DNA from 2 places in the Streptomyces sp. NPDC052023 genome. Region 1 is predicted to be linked to the other one. Evidence: predicted binding sites of a transcription regulator. Region 1 holds the regulator's gene; the other holds the start of a gene.
The links. Region 1 encodes HspR, which represses chaperone genes until heat shock. Its sites were predicted from a motif close to TTGAGNNNNNNNNNCTCAA; they were not measured.

Region 2: a site for HspR is predicted at 5,569-5,587, ahead of lon (endopeptidase La). Genes of this name have one in related genera too.

What each region holds. Positions count from the first base shown of each region.
Region 1 is NZ_JBIUBW010000002.1:507,447-514,907, reverse strand. It holds gene ACIHCM_RS06440 (substrate-binding domain-containing protein) at 1-1,004, opposite strand, end outside; gene ACIHCM_RS06435 (heat shock protein transcriptional repressor HspR) at 1,289-1,741, opposite strand; gene dnaJ (molecular chaperone DnaJ) at 1,756-2,940, opposite strand; gene grpE (nucleotide exchange factor GrpE) at 2,974-3,624, opposite strand; gene dnaK (molecular chaperone DnaK) at 3,621-5,459, opposite strand; gene ACIHCM_RS06415 (MraY family glycosyltransferase) at 5,554-6,582, opposite strand; gene ACIHCM_RS06410 ((Fe-S)-binding protein) at 6,788-7,461, shown strand, end outside.
Region 2 is NZ_JBIUBW010000012.1:56,492-63,952, reverse strand. It holds gene ACIHCM_RS23505 (multifunctional oxoglutarate decarboxylase/oxoglutarate dehydrogenase thiamine pyrophosphate-binding subunit/dihydrolipoyllysine-residue succinyltransferase subunit) at 1-2,462, opposite strand, end outside; gene ACIHCM_RS23500 (sensor histidine kinase) at 2,744-3,853, opposite strand; gene ACIHCM_RS23495 (response regulator transcription factor) at 3,850-4,590, opposite strand; gene ACIHCM_RS23490 (spermidine synthase) at 4,704-5,381, opposite strand; gene lon (endopeptidase La) at 5,610-7,461, shown strand, end outside.

The DNA.
Region 1 (7,461 bases):
GTCAGCGCGACCACCGACACCAGCTGGGCGGGGATGCCCTTGTGGGTCGGGCTGTCGACCCGGTCGCGGGCGAGGGCGTCGAACTGGATGTCCCTGCTCTGCACCTTGGCCACGGCCATCTCGGCGGCGGCCTCGGCCTCCTGCGGGTAGGACTTGTAGACGCTCATGTACTGCTCGCCGGAGACGATCCGCTGCACGCCCGCGAGTTCCGCGTCCTGCCCGGTGATCGGCGGCAGTTCGGTCACACCGGCCGCCTCCATCGCCTTGATGACGCCGCCCGCCATGCCGTCGTTGGCGGAGTAGACGGCGGCGATGTTGGCCTTGCCGATCTTCTGGATCGCCTCGGCCATGTTGGCCTCGGCGTTCTCCGGCTTCCAGTCCTTGGTGTCGAAGGTCTGGGCGATCGTCACCTTGCCGCTCAGCTCGGACAGCGCGCCCTGCTTGAACTGCTTGGCGTTCGGGTCGGTGGGCGAGCCGTTCATCATGACGATCTTGTCGGAGCTGTCGATCTCGCTGCCCAGCGCGTCGATCAGGGACCGGCCCTGGACCTCGCCGACGAGTTCGTTGTCGAAGGAGATGTACGCGTCGATGGGACCCTCGGCGAGCCGGTCGTAGGCGATGACCGGGATGCCCGCCTCCTTGGCCTTCTCCACACCGCCCGCGATGGCGTGCGCGTCCACGGCGTCCAGCAGGATGACGTCGACCTCTTCGTCGATCATCTGCTGCATCTGGCTCGCCTGCTTGTTGGCGTCCGCGTCCGCGTTGGCGTACCGGACCTCACCCTGATTCTTGGTGAGGGCGGCCACCCGCTCCTTGATGATGGGGTAGTCGAACTTGTCGTAGCGCGTGTTCGCCGTCTCGGGCAGCAGCAGGCCCACGGTGATGTCGTTGCCCTTGGTGGGGCTCGCGTCGCTGCTGTCCCCCGTCGCCTCCAGCACGCCACAGCCTGCCAGCGACAGGGTCAACGACGAGGCGACCACGGATATGGCGATACGACGACGCATGGATGAGCCCACTTCTGCTGCTTCCGGAGGTGGCCGCGGCACTGCGGCCCGGATGACTGAAGAGCCAACGCGTCGGCGCCCCTCAGCGTCAAGGGGAATCACTTAACGAGATGACAACATCACGTTCCGCTTAGCTCGTGAACACACCGCGAAACCCTCTCCCGAGAGCCTTCACCAGCCCTCCATCCACGAGGAGTTGAGGCCGGAACTGGGAGGGGGCCGGAACAGGAAGAAGGGGCCCGGAGATTCGTCCTCCTGGCCCCTTCGTCGTCGGCGGTGCCGCGTCAGTCGCCCTGCTGCTGCCGCTTCGGCCGCCACACCACCAGCGCGCTGGTCTGCTGCACCTCCTGGTACGGCACCAGGTCGCGCCGGTAGGAAGCGTGCACCGCGGCCTCGCGCTGCTGCATCGCCGCCGCCGCGCCGTCCAGGGCGGCCTGCATCTCCGCGACGCGGGACTGGAGCGCCGCGACCTGGTTCTCCAGTTCGATGATGCGTTTGATGCCGGCCAGGTTGATGCCCTCGTCCTGCGACAACTGCTGCACCTGGCGCAGCAGTTCGATGTCTCGGGCCGAGTAGCGGCGGCCGCGCCCGGCCGTGCGGTCCGGAGACACCAGCCCCAGCCGGTCGTACTGGCGCAGCGTCTGCGGGTGCAGGCCGGACAACTGGGCCGCCACCGAGATGACGTAGACCGGGGTCTCCTCGGTCAGCTCATAGGGGTTGCGTCGACGGCCGTTGATGTCCATGGCTTCACTCATGCTCCCTTCGCGGCCTGGAACAGCTCCGCCCGCGGGTCCTCGCCCGCGGTCGCCTCGCGATACGCCTCCAGCGCGTCACGAGCCTTCCCCGTCAGGTCCTGCGGAACACTCACCTCGACGGTGACCAGCAGATCGCCGCGGGTGCCGTCCTTGCGGACCGCGCCCTTGCCCCGGGCCCGCATCGTGCGGCCGTTGGGGGTGCCCGGCGGCAGCTTGAGCGTGACCGAAGGTCCGCCCAGGGTGGGGACCTTGACCTCGCCACCGAGAGCCGCCTCGGTGAACGTCACCGGGACGGTGACGGTGAGGTTGTCGCCCCTGCGGCCGAAGACGGGGTGCTCCTTGACGTGGACGACCACATAGAGGTCGCCCGCCGGGCCGCCCCGCTCACCGGGCGCGCCCTTGCCACGCAGCCGGATCCGCTGGCCGTCCGACACCCCGGCCGGGATGCGCACCTGCATGGTGCGGGACGACTTGGCGCGTCCGCTGCCCTTGCAGACCTCGCAGGGGTTCTCCGCGATCAGCCCGCGGCCCTTGCAGTCGGGGCACGGGTCGGTCAGCGAGAAACCGCCGCCGGAGCCGCGCGCCACCTGGCCGGTGCCGACGCACGTCGGGCACACCCGCGGTGTGCCGTTGGCGTCGCCGGTGCCGGAGCAGGCCTTGCACGGCGCCTGCGAGGACATCCGCAGCGGGACCGTCGCGCCCTCGATCGCCTCGGTGAAGCTGAGGGTGACCTCGGACTCGATGTCCTGGCCGCGCCGCGGATGGGTCCGGGTGCCGGTCGTCGCGCCGCCCCGGTTGAACAGGCCCCCGAAGACGTCACCGAGTCCGCCGCCGAAGCCGCCGCCCGCTCCCGCGCCTCCGCCCTGGGCGCCTCCGAAGAGGTCGCCGAGGTCGAAGTTGAAGGAGCCGCCGCCGGCGCCGGGGCCCGGGCGGAAGCCGCCGTTGCCGAACAGCGCGCGGGCCTCGTCGTACTCCTTGCGCTTCTTGGCGTCGCCGAGGACGTCGTTCGCCTCGGAGATCTCCTTGAAGCGTTCCTCGGCCTTGACGTTGCCCTTGTTGGCGTCCGGGTGGAACTCGCGGGCGAGCTTGCGGTACGCCTTCTTGATCTCGGCCTCGGTGGCGTCCTTGGGGACGCCGAGGACCTTGTAGTAGTCCTTCTCGATGAAGTCCTTGGTGCTCATCCTCGACGTCCCTCCTCTCTCATCCGTTCAACGTCAGCCCTCGTCCGGGCCACCGCTCTCCTTGTCGTCGGCCTTCACGTCGCCCTCCTCGGCGCCCTTCACGGTCTGCGCGCCCGGCTGGGGCTCGGCGACGGCCACCCGCGCGGGGCGGATGGTGCGCTCGCCGATGCGATACCCCGGCTGGAGGATCGCGACGCAGGTCGTCTCCGTGACGTCCGGCGCGTAGCTGTGCATCAGGGCCTCGTGGATCGTCGGGTCGAAGGGCTCGCCCTCCTTGCCGAACTGCTGAAGGCCCATCTTGGCCGCCACGGTCTCCAGCGACTCGGCGACGGACTTGAAGCCGCCGACCAGCTCGCCGTGCTCCCGGGCCCGCCCGATGTCGTCGAGCACCGGCAGCAGCTCGGTCAGGAGGTTCGCGACGGCGATCTCCTTGACCGTGATGCGGTCCCGCTCGACGCGGCGGCGGTAGTTCTGGAACTCGGCCTGCAGCCGCTGGAGGTCCGCCGTGCGCTCGCCGAGCGCCGTACGCGCCTGGTCCAGCTCTGCCACCAGGCCGGCGTTCTGCTTCACGTCCCCTGCCGTGGCCGCCCCTTCCTCCGGGGCGGCCTGCGGCTCGGCGTCGTCAGGAGTGGCGCCGGAGGGGACGTCGGGCTTCTCCTCGAAGCCCGGGGTCTCCTCCGTCACGCGGCACCGTCCTTGCGCTCGTCGTCCACGATCTCGGCGTCGACCACGTCGTCGTCGGCCTTGGGCTGCTCGGAGGCGCCGCCCGCGGTCGCCTGGGAGGCCTGGGCGTCGGCGTACATCGCCTGGCCCAGCTTCTGGGAGACGGCCGCGACCTTCTCCGTGGCGGAGCGGATCTCGGCGGTGTCCTCGCCCTTGAGCTTCTCCTTCAGCTCGGCGACGGCGGCCTCGACCTCGGTCTTGATCTCGCCGGGGACCTTGTCCTCGTTGTCCGCGAGGAACTTCTCCGTCTGGTAGACCAGCTGCTCGCCCTGGTTGCGGGACTCGGCGGCCTCGCGGCGGCGGTGGTCCTCCTCCGCGTACTGCTCGGCCTCCTGGCGCATCCGGTCGACCTCGTCCTTCGGCAGCGAGGAGCCGCCGGTGACGGTCATCTTCTGCTCCTTGCCGGTGCCGAGGTCCTTCGCCGTGACGTGCATGATGCCGTTGGCGTCGATGTCGAAGGAGACCTCGATCTGCGGGACGCCGCGCGGCGCCGGGGGCAGACCGGTGAGCTCGAACATGCCGAGCTTCTTGTTGTACGCCGCGATCTCGCGCTCGCCCTGGTAGACCTGGATCTGCACCGACGGCTGGTTGTCCTCGGCCGTGGTGAAGATCTCCGAACGCTTCGTCGGGATCGTGGTGTTGCGCTCGATCAGCTTGGTCATGATGCCGCCCTTGGTCTCGATACCGAGGGACAGCGGGGTGACGTCGAGCAGCAGGACGTCCTTGACCTCGCCCTTGAGGACACCGGCCTGGAGCGAGGCGCCGATGGCGACGACCTCGTCCGGGTTCACACCCTTGTTGGCCTCCTTGCCGCCGGTCAGCTCCTTGACGAGCTCGGCGACGGCGGGCATGCGGGTGGAGCCACCGACGAGGACGACGTGGTCGATCTCGCCGAGCTGGATGCCGGCGTCCTTGATGACGTTGTGGAACGGCGTCTTGCAGCGCTCCAGCAGGTCCGCGGTCAGCTGCTGGAACTGGGCGCGGGTGAGCTTCTCGTCGAGGTGCAGGGGGCCCTCGGCGGAGGCGGTGATGTAGGGGAGGTTGATCGAGGTCTCCGTGGAGGAGGACAGCTCGATCTTCGCCTTCTCGGCGGCCTCGCGCAGACGCTGCAGCGCCATCTTGTCCTTGGCCAGGTCCACGCCGTGGCCGGACTTGAACTGCTGCACCAGGTAGTCGACGACGCGCTGGTCCCAGTCGTCACCACCGAGGTGGTTGTCACCGTTGGTGGCCTTCACCTCGACGACACCGTCGCCGATCTCCAGCAGCGAGACGTCGAACGTGCCGCCACCGAGGTCGAAGACCAGGATGGTCTGGTCGTCCTTGTCGAGGCCGTACGCCAGGGCGGCGGCGGTCGGCTCGTTGACGATGCGCAGGACGTTCAGACCGGCGATCTCACCGGCCTCCTTGGTGGCCTGGCGCTCGGCGTCGTTGAAGTACGCCGGGACGGTGATGACCGCGTCGGTCACCTTCTCGCCCAGGTACGCCTCCGCGTCGCGCTTCAGCTTCTGCAGCACGAAGGCGCTGATCTGCTGCGGGTTGAAGGGCTTCCCGTCGAGCTCGATCTTCCAGTCCGTGCCCATGTGACGCTTGACCGACCGGATGGTCCGGTCGACGTTGGTCACGGCCTGGCGCTTGGCCACCTCGCCGACCAGCACCTCGCCGTTCTTGGCGAAGGCGACGACGGACGGCGTGGTCCTGGCGCCCTCGGCGTTGGTGATGACGGTGGGCTCGCCGCCCTCCAGAACGCTGACGACGGAGTTAGTCGTGCCCAGGTCGATGCCGACCGCACGTGCCATGGTTGATTCCTCCAGCTGACTTGAGTGGAACAGGCTCAAGTGTGCATGACGTCCGCGCCGGGGTCAACAGACCTGAGTCATGGGGGCTCAACTCTTATCCGTTCCTCACACGCAAGTGCCCTGTGACCTGCAAAGACGCGGCATCATGGGTGGAGGTTGCCGTCAACCGACCGCGCGTTCTCACCCGCAGCAGTCCGAGTACGAGGACCAGCGCGGCGCCCGCGACACCCAGCACGGCGAGCCCGTCGGCCCACCCGGCGTGCACCAGGACGCCGACGAGCACGCCGGCGAAGGCGAGGGTGCCGAGCACGACGGTCACGCCCTGCGGAGTCAGCCCCAGCCGCCGCAGCCGGTGCGCCAGATGGTCGGGGCCGGGCCTGCCGGTGAACCGTCGCGCCAGCACCACGAGCAGCACATCGGCACTGGCCACCGCGGTGAACGCGAACAGGGGGCCCACCGAACTCCCGGGCGCGTACCCCGCACGGGTCAGCACAACCGCGGCGGCGAGCACGAACCCGGTGAACAGTGACCCGCACGCGCCGAGCGCGATCCGCGCGGGGTGCCAGTTGTGCATCAGGAACCCGGTCAGGGCGGCCGCCAGCACGCTCAGCAGCACCGCGAGCCCGTCCAGCAGCTCGACCGCCGCGCACACCCCCACCCCGAAGGCGGTCACCACTCCGACGGTCCCCACCAGCGCGTCCGCGTGATCCAGCGCCCGGAAAGCCACGGCGACGGCGGCGATCCACCCGACGGCGAACACCCCGCCGACGACGCCGACCTCCTCGTACGGCACCACGCAGGCCGCCGCCCCCGCCGTACCGCACAGCAGCAGCCGCGCCCGCAGCCGCCACAGGTCGGCCAGCAGGCCCAGCAGGGCGACGGCCCCGGCGGCGATCAGGAGCCTGCCGACGCCGGAGCCGAGCGGGGCGACGCCGGTCCACTCGCCGGCGCCCGCGACGGCGAGGGTGGTCACCACCACGGCCACCCCGCCGAGCAGCGGCACGGAGCGGGTTCGGCGGCGGCGGTCGATCAGTCCGAGGCGCAGCGCGGGCGCGCGCAGGGCGGCCGTGAGCAGCGAGGCGAGGAAGAGGGCCGCGACGGCGGCGGCGATGCCGTAGAGCACGGTCTTAAATTAGGCGTGAATCTATCAATTTGGTACGAATAACACGTTCGGTTCGGGAGGTAACGGGTCCCGTTCGTGAGGCAACCCTCAGCGATCCAGATCACCCCACGCCTGGCTACAGTGCGACGAGGGATGCGGGTAGTCTCAGACGGACTGGATAAGTTACCGCTTAGTAATCTCCCTCGCAGGCCCGAGGAGCCCCCAAATGCAACTCGCCGCGATCATCGTGTCGCTGGTCCTGACCGTGGTCGGCGTCGCCCTGCTCGCGCGCGCCATCGGTCAGTTCGTCCGGTACTTCAAACTGGGCCAGCCCGTACCCGCCGGCACCCGGACCGACAATCCCTATCAGCGCAGTGTGACGCTGGTGCGGGAGTTCCTCGGTCATACGCGGATGAACCGCTGGGGCATCGTCGGCGTCGCCCACTGGTTCGTGGCCGTCGGCTTCCTGACGCTGCCGCCGACTCTCGCGCAGGCGTTCGGACAGCTCTTCCAGGCCGACTGGGTGCTGCCGGTCATCGGCGGCTTCCTGCCGTTCGAGCTGTACATCGAGTTCATCGGTGTGATGACGATCCTGGGCATCGCCGTGCTCATCGTCATCCGGTTGCTGAGCCTGCCGTCCCGGGCCGGCCGCAAGTCCCGCTTCGCGGGCTCCAAGTCGGGCCAGGCGTACTTCGTCGAGTACGTCATCCTCACCATCGGCCTGGCGATCTACGTGCTGCGCGGCCTGGAGGGGGCCCTGCACCACGTGGACCACTACGAGGCGTCGTACTTCGCCTCGTACCCGCTGGTCCTCGCCTTCGAGGGCCTCGGCGTCTCCACGCTGCAGAACCTGGTCTACCTGGTCGCCATGATCAAGATCGGGACCTCGTTCGTCTGGAT
Region 2 (7,461 bases), on a different contig from region 1:
CCGCGACCGATCAGGGACTCGGTGTAGAGCTTGCGCACCGAGCGCTTCTTGTCGATCAGGTCGTACATCAGCGGCTGCGTGAACGCCGGGTTGTCCGACTCGTTGTGACCGCGGCGCCGGTAGCAGATGAGGTCGATCACCACGTCCTTGTTGAACGCCTGGCGGAACTCGAAGGCCAGACGCGCGACACGCACGACGGCCTCGGGGTCGTCGCCGTTCACGTGGAAGATCGGCGCCTCGATCATGCGCGCCACGTCCGTCGCGTACATGGAGGAACGCGAGGACTCGGGCGCGGCGGTGAAGCCGACCTGGTTGTTGATGACCACGTGGACCGTGCCGCCGGTGCGGTAGCCCCGCAGCTGGGACATGTTCAGCGTCTCGGCCACCACGCCCTGGCCCGCGAAGGCCGCGTCGCCGTGGATCGCCACCGGCAGGACCGTGAAGTCCGTGCCGCCCTTGTTGATGATGTCCTGCTTGGCGCGGGCGATGCCCTCCAGGACCGGGTCGACCGCCTCCAGGTGCGAGGGGTTCGCGGCCAGCGAGACCGTGATCTGCTCGCCGTCCAGGCCGGTGAAGGTGCCCTGGGCGCCCAGGTGGTACTTCACGTCGCCGGAGCCGTGCATCGACTTCGGGTCGAGGTTGCCCTCGAACTCGCGGAAGATCTGGGCGTACGACTTGCCGACGATGTTGGCCAGCACGTTCAGCCGGCCGCGGTGGGCCATGCCGATGACGACCTCGTCCAGGCGGGACTCCGCCGCGCTGTCGATGACCGCGTCCAGCAGCGGGATGACGGACTCGCCGCCCTCCAGGGAGAAGCGCTTCTGGCCGACGTACTTCGTCTGCAGGAAGGTCTCGAAGGCCTCCGCGGCGTTCAGCCGGCGCAGGATGCGCAGCTGCTCCTCGCGCTCCGGCTTGGAGTGCGGGCGCTCGATGCGGTCCTGGATCCACTTGCGCTGCTTGGGGTCCTGGATGTGCATGAACTCGATGCCGGTGGTGCGGCAGTACGAGTCGCGCAGCACGCCGAGGATGTCGCGCAGCTTCATCAGGGACTTGCCGGAGAAGCCGCCGACCGCGAACTCGCGCTCCAGGTCCCACAGGGTGAGGCCGTGCTCGGTGATGTCCAGGTCGGGGTGCTTGCGCTGGCGGTACTCCAGCGGGTCGGTGTCGGCCATGACGTGGCCGCGGACCCGGTAGGAGTGGATCAGCTCGAAGACCCGGGCGGCCTTGGTGACGTCGTCGTCGTGCGAGGCGTCGATGTCCTTGAGCCAGCGGACCGGCTCGTAGGGGATGCGCAGCGCCTCGAAGATCTCGTCGTAGAAGTTGTTCTCGCCGAGCAGCAGGTTGGCGACCTGGCGCAGGAACTCGCCGGAGGCGGCGCCCTGGATCACCCGGTGGTCGTAGGTCGACGTGAGCGTCATGACCTTCGAGATGCCGAGCTTGTTCAGGGTGTCCTGGGAGGTGCCCTGGAACTCCGCCGGGTAGTCCATGGAGCCGACGCCCATGATCACCGACTGGCCGGGCATCAGGCGCGGTACCGAGTGCACGGTGCCGAGGCCGCCCGGGTTGGTCAGGGAGACCGTCACGCCGGTGAAGTCGTCCATCGTCAGCTTGCCGTCACGGGCGCGGCGGACGATGTCCTCGTAGGCCTGCCAGAACTCGAAGAAGTTCAGCGTCTCGGCCTTCTTGATCGCCGCGACGACGAGCTGGCGGTCGCCGTTGGGCTTGACCAGGTCGATGGCGAGGCCGAGGTTGACGTGCGGCGGCTTGACCAGGGTCGGCTTGCCGTCCTTCTCGCCGAACGAGTGGTTCATCGCCGGCATGGCCTTGATGGCCTGCACCATCGCGTAGCCGATCAGGTGCGTGAAGGAGATCTTCCCGCCCCGGGCGCGCTTGAGGTGGTTGTTGATGACGATGCGGTTGTCGAACAGCAGCTTCACCGGGACCGCGCGGACCGAGGTGGCGGTCGGCAGCTCCAGCGAGGCGTTCATGTTCTTCGCGACGGCGGCGGCCGGGCCGCGCAGCGTGACCAGCTCCGGGCCGTCGGCAGGCTCGGCGGCCTTGGCCTTCGGCTGCTGCGGCTTGGCGGCGGCCGGCGCGGGAGCCGGGGCCTTGGGCTGCGCGGGGGCCTGGGCCGGGGCAGGAGCGGCCGCGGCGGGCTTCGGGGCCGCGGGCGCGGCCGGGGCCGCCGGAGCGGCCGGGGCGGGCGCCTGAGCGGCGCCGGTGGTCTCCGCGGCCCCCGCGGCCGCGGGAGCCGCCGGCGCCGGGGTGGCAGCCGCCCCCGGCTTGTAGTCGGCGAAGAAGTCCCACCAGGCGCGGTCTACCGAATTCGGGTCCTGGAGGTACTGCTGATAGATCTCGTCGACGAGCCACTCGTTCGGACCGAACGCGGCCGCGGGATTCTTGCCCGCTTGGTCTGCGTCGGTCGAGACACTCGATGCGTTACTGGGGGACTGTGGCGACACGGCGGCAACCGCCCTCTTCCGCTTCACAAGGTGATGGACAGCGGGAATTAAGGCTACGCCTCCATGACCGGGAAGGTGAGGCCGGGCCCGTTCAACGTCGTGCAAGTCACATCGAAGGGCGTGTTTCGGGGGTTGAAATGGCGGGAAACAAGCGAGGTTCCGCTGTGAAAGGGGTGCGGCGACCCGGGCCCGGCGCGTCCGCGGCACGGGCCTCTGCCTGATCACACGTGTCCTGCTGCGCGGACACCCGTGGATCTTGTGGCTCCGCTTCGAACTTTACGTCAACTTGGCACAGAAGGCAGACCTGGAAGGGTGATGAGAATCCGGCAACCCCGCTCGGATTCGGCCACCCCGATCCGGCCGCCGTGCAGATCCACCGCCCAGCGGGCGATCGCCAGGCCCAAGCCGGTGCCGCCGTCGCTGCCGGGGCCGTGCGGCCGGCTGACCGCACCCCGGTTGAACCGCTCGAAGACGCGATGCCACTCGGAGCGGGGGATTCCCGGGCCCTCGTCGAGGACCTCCAGCTCCAGCGACTCCGGCAGCGAGCCGCGCCGGGCCTTCACCGTCACACGGCCGTGGGGCGGGCTGTGCTTGACCGCGTTGTCGATGAGGTTGGCGACGACCTGGTGGATCCGTTCCGGGTCGGCGTGAGCGGTCAGCTCCGGCGGGGAGACGTCGAGGTGCAGATGGACGTCCGTACGCGTGTGGCTGCCGGAGCCGGAGGCGATGCCCGCCCGGGCGGAGGCGACCATGTTGGCCTCCTTCAGCACCCCGGAGAGGTACGGCCACACCTCGAACCGCCGCTGCTTCAGTGGTACGACGCCGTTGTCCAGGCGGGACAGGTCCAGCAGCGTCTCGACCAGCCGCCCCAGCCGCTCGGTCTGCTTCAGGGCCGTGCGCATGGTCTCGGGGTCGGCCCGGGTGACGCCGTCCACGATGTTCTCCAGCACGGCGCGCAGACCCGCGATCGGGGTCCGCAGCTCGTGCGAGACGTTGGCCACCAGCTCCTTGCGCTGGCGGTCCTCGGCCTCGAGGTCGTCGGCCATGCGGTTGATCGTGACGGCCAGGTCGCCCAGCTCGTCCCAGCGGTTCTCCCGCACCCGGCGCGTGTAGTCGCCGTGCGAGATCGAGCGGGCCACCGCGTTCATCTCGTCCAGCGGCGAGGTGAGCGAGTGCGCCACGAACTGCGTTATCAGCAGTGTGGCGATCATCGAGAAGACCGTGATGAAGCGAAGCTCCGTCTCGGTGCGCAGGGCGATCATCATGAGACCGGTGGTGATCAGCACCGAGATGACGACCAGCGCACCCAGCTTGGTCTTGATCGAGAACGGGCGTACGCCGCCCCAGGGCTCCCCGGGGCTCCTCCGTGCGGCCGGCCGCCCTTCGCTCATGGCGTCGGTGTCTCCAGCGCGTAGCCCACCCCGTGCACCGTCCGGATCCGCTCGGCACCGATCTTCCGGCGCAGCGCCTTGATGTGGCTGTCGACGGTCCGGGTGCCGGAGGCGTCCGCCCAGTCCCACACCTCGGCCAGCAGCTGCTCGCGGGAGAGCACCGCGCGCGGGGTGTTCGCCAGGCATACGAGCAGGTCGAACTCGGTGGGCGTGAGGTGTACGTCCTCGCTGCGCACCCGCACCCGGCGCTGCGCGTGGTCGATCTCCAGCTCGCCGAGGCGCAGGATGCCGCTGCGCGGTGTGGTGGCCGCGACCGCGGCCCGCTCCACGCGGCGCAGCAGCACGTGCACGCGTGCGGCCAGCTCACGCATGGAGAAGGGCTTCGTCATGTAGTCGTCGGCGCCGACGCCGAGGCCCACCAGCATGTCGGTCTCGTCGTCACGCGCGGTGAGCATCAGCACCGGCACCGGCCGCTGGGCCTGCACACGCCGGCAGACCTCCAGGCCGTCGAAGCCCGGCAGCATGATGTCGAGGATCAGCAGATCGGGCTGCCATGCCTCGGCGGTGTCGACGGCGGCCGGACCGTCACCGGCGGTTTGCACGAGGAATCCCTCGGCGCGCAGGCGGGCCGCGATGGCGTCGACGATCGTCGGGTCGTCCTCGACCACCAGAACCCGGCGCTGAGCGCCCGGGGTGGCCGCCGCCGTGCCGTTGTGGGAGGTGTGTGTCTGCTCCATCGCCCGCCCCTGAAGTGTGCTTTCCGGAATCCGTGGGGTGATCCCATGACTGCGATTGACGCTTGAATGATCGGCGTCAGGCAAGCAGGGTACGGGGAGTCACCGCAGCTCGGCTATTCAGGTCGTACGCCGAGGTGCACGACGTCGGGAACGCCCCGGGCAACCGGGATCTCTTCGGTACGCACATGCCGGAAACCGGCATTCCGCAAGGTTCCTTCAAATTCCGGGGAAGGTTTCGCCGACCATACGGCGAGCACCCCGCCGGGCCTCAACACCCTTGCGCAGCCTGCGAGTCCGGCCTTCGAGTACAGCCCTGAGTTGGCCTCCGTGACGGTCCAGTCGGGCCCGTTGTCGATGTCCAGGCACAGCGCGTCGAACGTGTCGCACGTCTCATTGACGTAATCGATCAGATCCGCTTCGACGATCCGGGTACGCGGGTCGGCCAGGGCTTTGCCAGAGATGGTGGAAAAGGGCCCCTCGTGGTGCCAGTCGATGACCGCGCGCTCCCGCTCGACCACCGTGATCCGGCCCCAGTGCGGGTTGCCCGCGGCATGTGCGAGCGAGAATCCGACGCCGAGGCCGCCGATCAGCACGTGCGGGCCGGGGCGGTCGCCGAGTGCGTCGCGCGCGGCGTCGACCAGCAGGCGTTCCGAACGTCCGTCGGAGGTGTCCATCAGGAAGCAGCCATTGGCGATGATCTGGAGCAGCGCACCGTGCCGCCGCAGTACGACCTCGCCGTAGGGGCCGTCGCGACGGTCCAGGACTTCGGGGGTGTCGTGGAGGGTGGGCATCAGCCCATCCTGGCACTTCTCTGACGGAACGTTGACGGAATCACGGAGACCCGGTGGACGTGGGGTTACGGACGGCACGCCGGATGCCGTCCCTTCCCGCGTCGTTCCTGACCGGCCTCTCACCAGCCCCTGCCCTTGATCGCTCACAGCGAACGCGGTCGGGGGAACAATGCGTCACGCCCGAGCATTGAGTCGGCATAGCTCAACTTGACTGCCGAAGGGAAGATCATGGCTGCTGAGTCCACGGCGTTCACCCCGCTCGTCCTGCCCGTGCTGCCGCTCGACGGCGAAGTCGTCCTGCCCGGCATGGTGGTTCCGCTGGACCTGAGCGACCCGGATGTCCGGGCCGCGGTGGAGGCCGCGCAGGCTGCCGCCCGGGCCACGCCCGGAAAGCCCAGGGTGCTGCTGGTGCCGCGCAACGACGGCAGCTACACGGCCACCGGGGTGCTCGGCACGGTCGAGCAGGTCGGACGGCTCGCCGACGGCGACCCGGGCGCCCTGATCCGGGGCCGGAGCCGGGTGCGGATCGGCGCCGGGACGACCGGGCCGGGTGCGGCGCTGTGGGTCGAGGGGACCGGCGTCGACGAGACCGTTCCCGACCCGTTGCCCGGGCACGTGACCGAACTGGTCAAGGAATACAAGGCGCTGGCGTCCGCCTGGCTGAAGAAGCGCGGTGCCTGGCAGGTCGTCGACCGGGTCCAGGCCATCGACGACGTCTCCGCGCTCGCCGACAACTCGGGGTACTCGCCCTTCCTGACCCTCGACCAGAAGATCGAGCTGCTGGAGACCGCCGATCCGGTGGCCCGGCTGAAGCTCGCCACCCAGCAGCTGCGCGACCACATCGCCGAGCAGGACGTCGCCGAGACCATCGCCAAGGACGTCCAGGAAGGCGTCGACAAGCAGCAGCGGGAGTTCCTGCTGCGGCGTCAGCTGGAGGCCGTCCGCAAGGAGCTGCGCGAGCTGAACGGCGAGCAGGAGGGCGAGGAGCCGGACGACTACCGGGCCCGCGTCGAGGCCGCCGACCTGCCCGGGAAGGTCCGTGAGGCCGCGCTCAAAGAGGTCGACAAGCTGGAGCGGTCCTCGGACCAGTCGCCCGAGGGCTCCTGGATCCGCACCTGGCTCGACACCGTGCTCGAACTGCCGTGGAACGAGCGGACCGAGGACGCCTACGACATCCAGGGCGCGAAGGCCGTGCTGGACGCCGAGCACGCCGGCCTCGAGGACGTGAAGGAGCGGATCACCGAGTACCTGGCGGTGCGCAAGCGGCGTGCGGAGCGCGGGCTGGGTGTCGTCGGCGGGCGGCGTGGCGGTGCCGTGCTGGCGCTGGTCGGCCCGCCCGGCGTCGGCAAGACGAGCCTCGGCGAGTCCGTGGCGCACGCCATGGGACGCAAGTTCGTCCGGGTCGCCCTCGGCGGCGTGCGCGACGAGGCCGAGATCCGCGGACACCGGCGTACCTACGTCGGCGCGCTGCCGGGCCGGGTCGTCCGCGCCATCAAGGAGGCCGGGTCGATGAATCCGGTCGTACTGCTCGACGAGATCGACAAGGTGGGCTCCGACTTCCGGGGCGACCCGGCCGCCGCGCTGCTGGAGGTCCTGGACCCCGCGCAGAACCACACGTTCCGCGACCACTACCTCGAAGTCGAGCTGGACCTGTCCGACGTGGTCTTCCTGGCCACCGCCAACGTGCTGGAGGCCATCCCGGAAGCGCTGCTGGACCGTATGGAGCTGGTCCGCCTCGACGGATACACGGAGGACGAGAAGGTCGTCATCGCCCGCGACCACCTGGTGCCGCGTCAGCTGGAGCGCGCCGGGCTGGAGAAGGACGAGGTGACCCTCGGCGAGAGCGCGCTGCGCAAGCTGGCCGGCGAGTACACACGCGAGGCCGGCGTGCGCAACCTGGAGCGGACCGTCGCCCGGCTGCTGCGCAAGGTCGCCGCCCAGCACGAGCTGGGGGAGCGGAAGCTGCCCTTCACCGTCACCGACGAGCATCTGCGGGACCTGATCGGCCGGCCGCACCACGTTCCCGAGTCCGCCCAGGACCCGGCGGAGCGGCGCACGGCGGTGCCGGGTGTCGCGACCG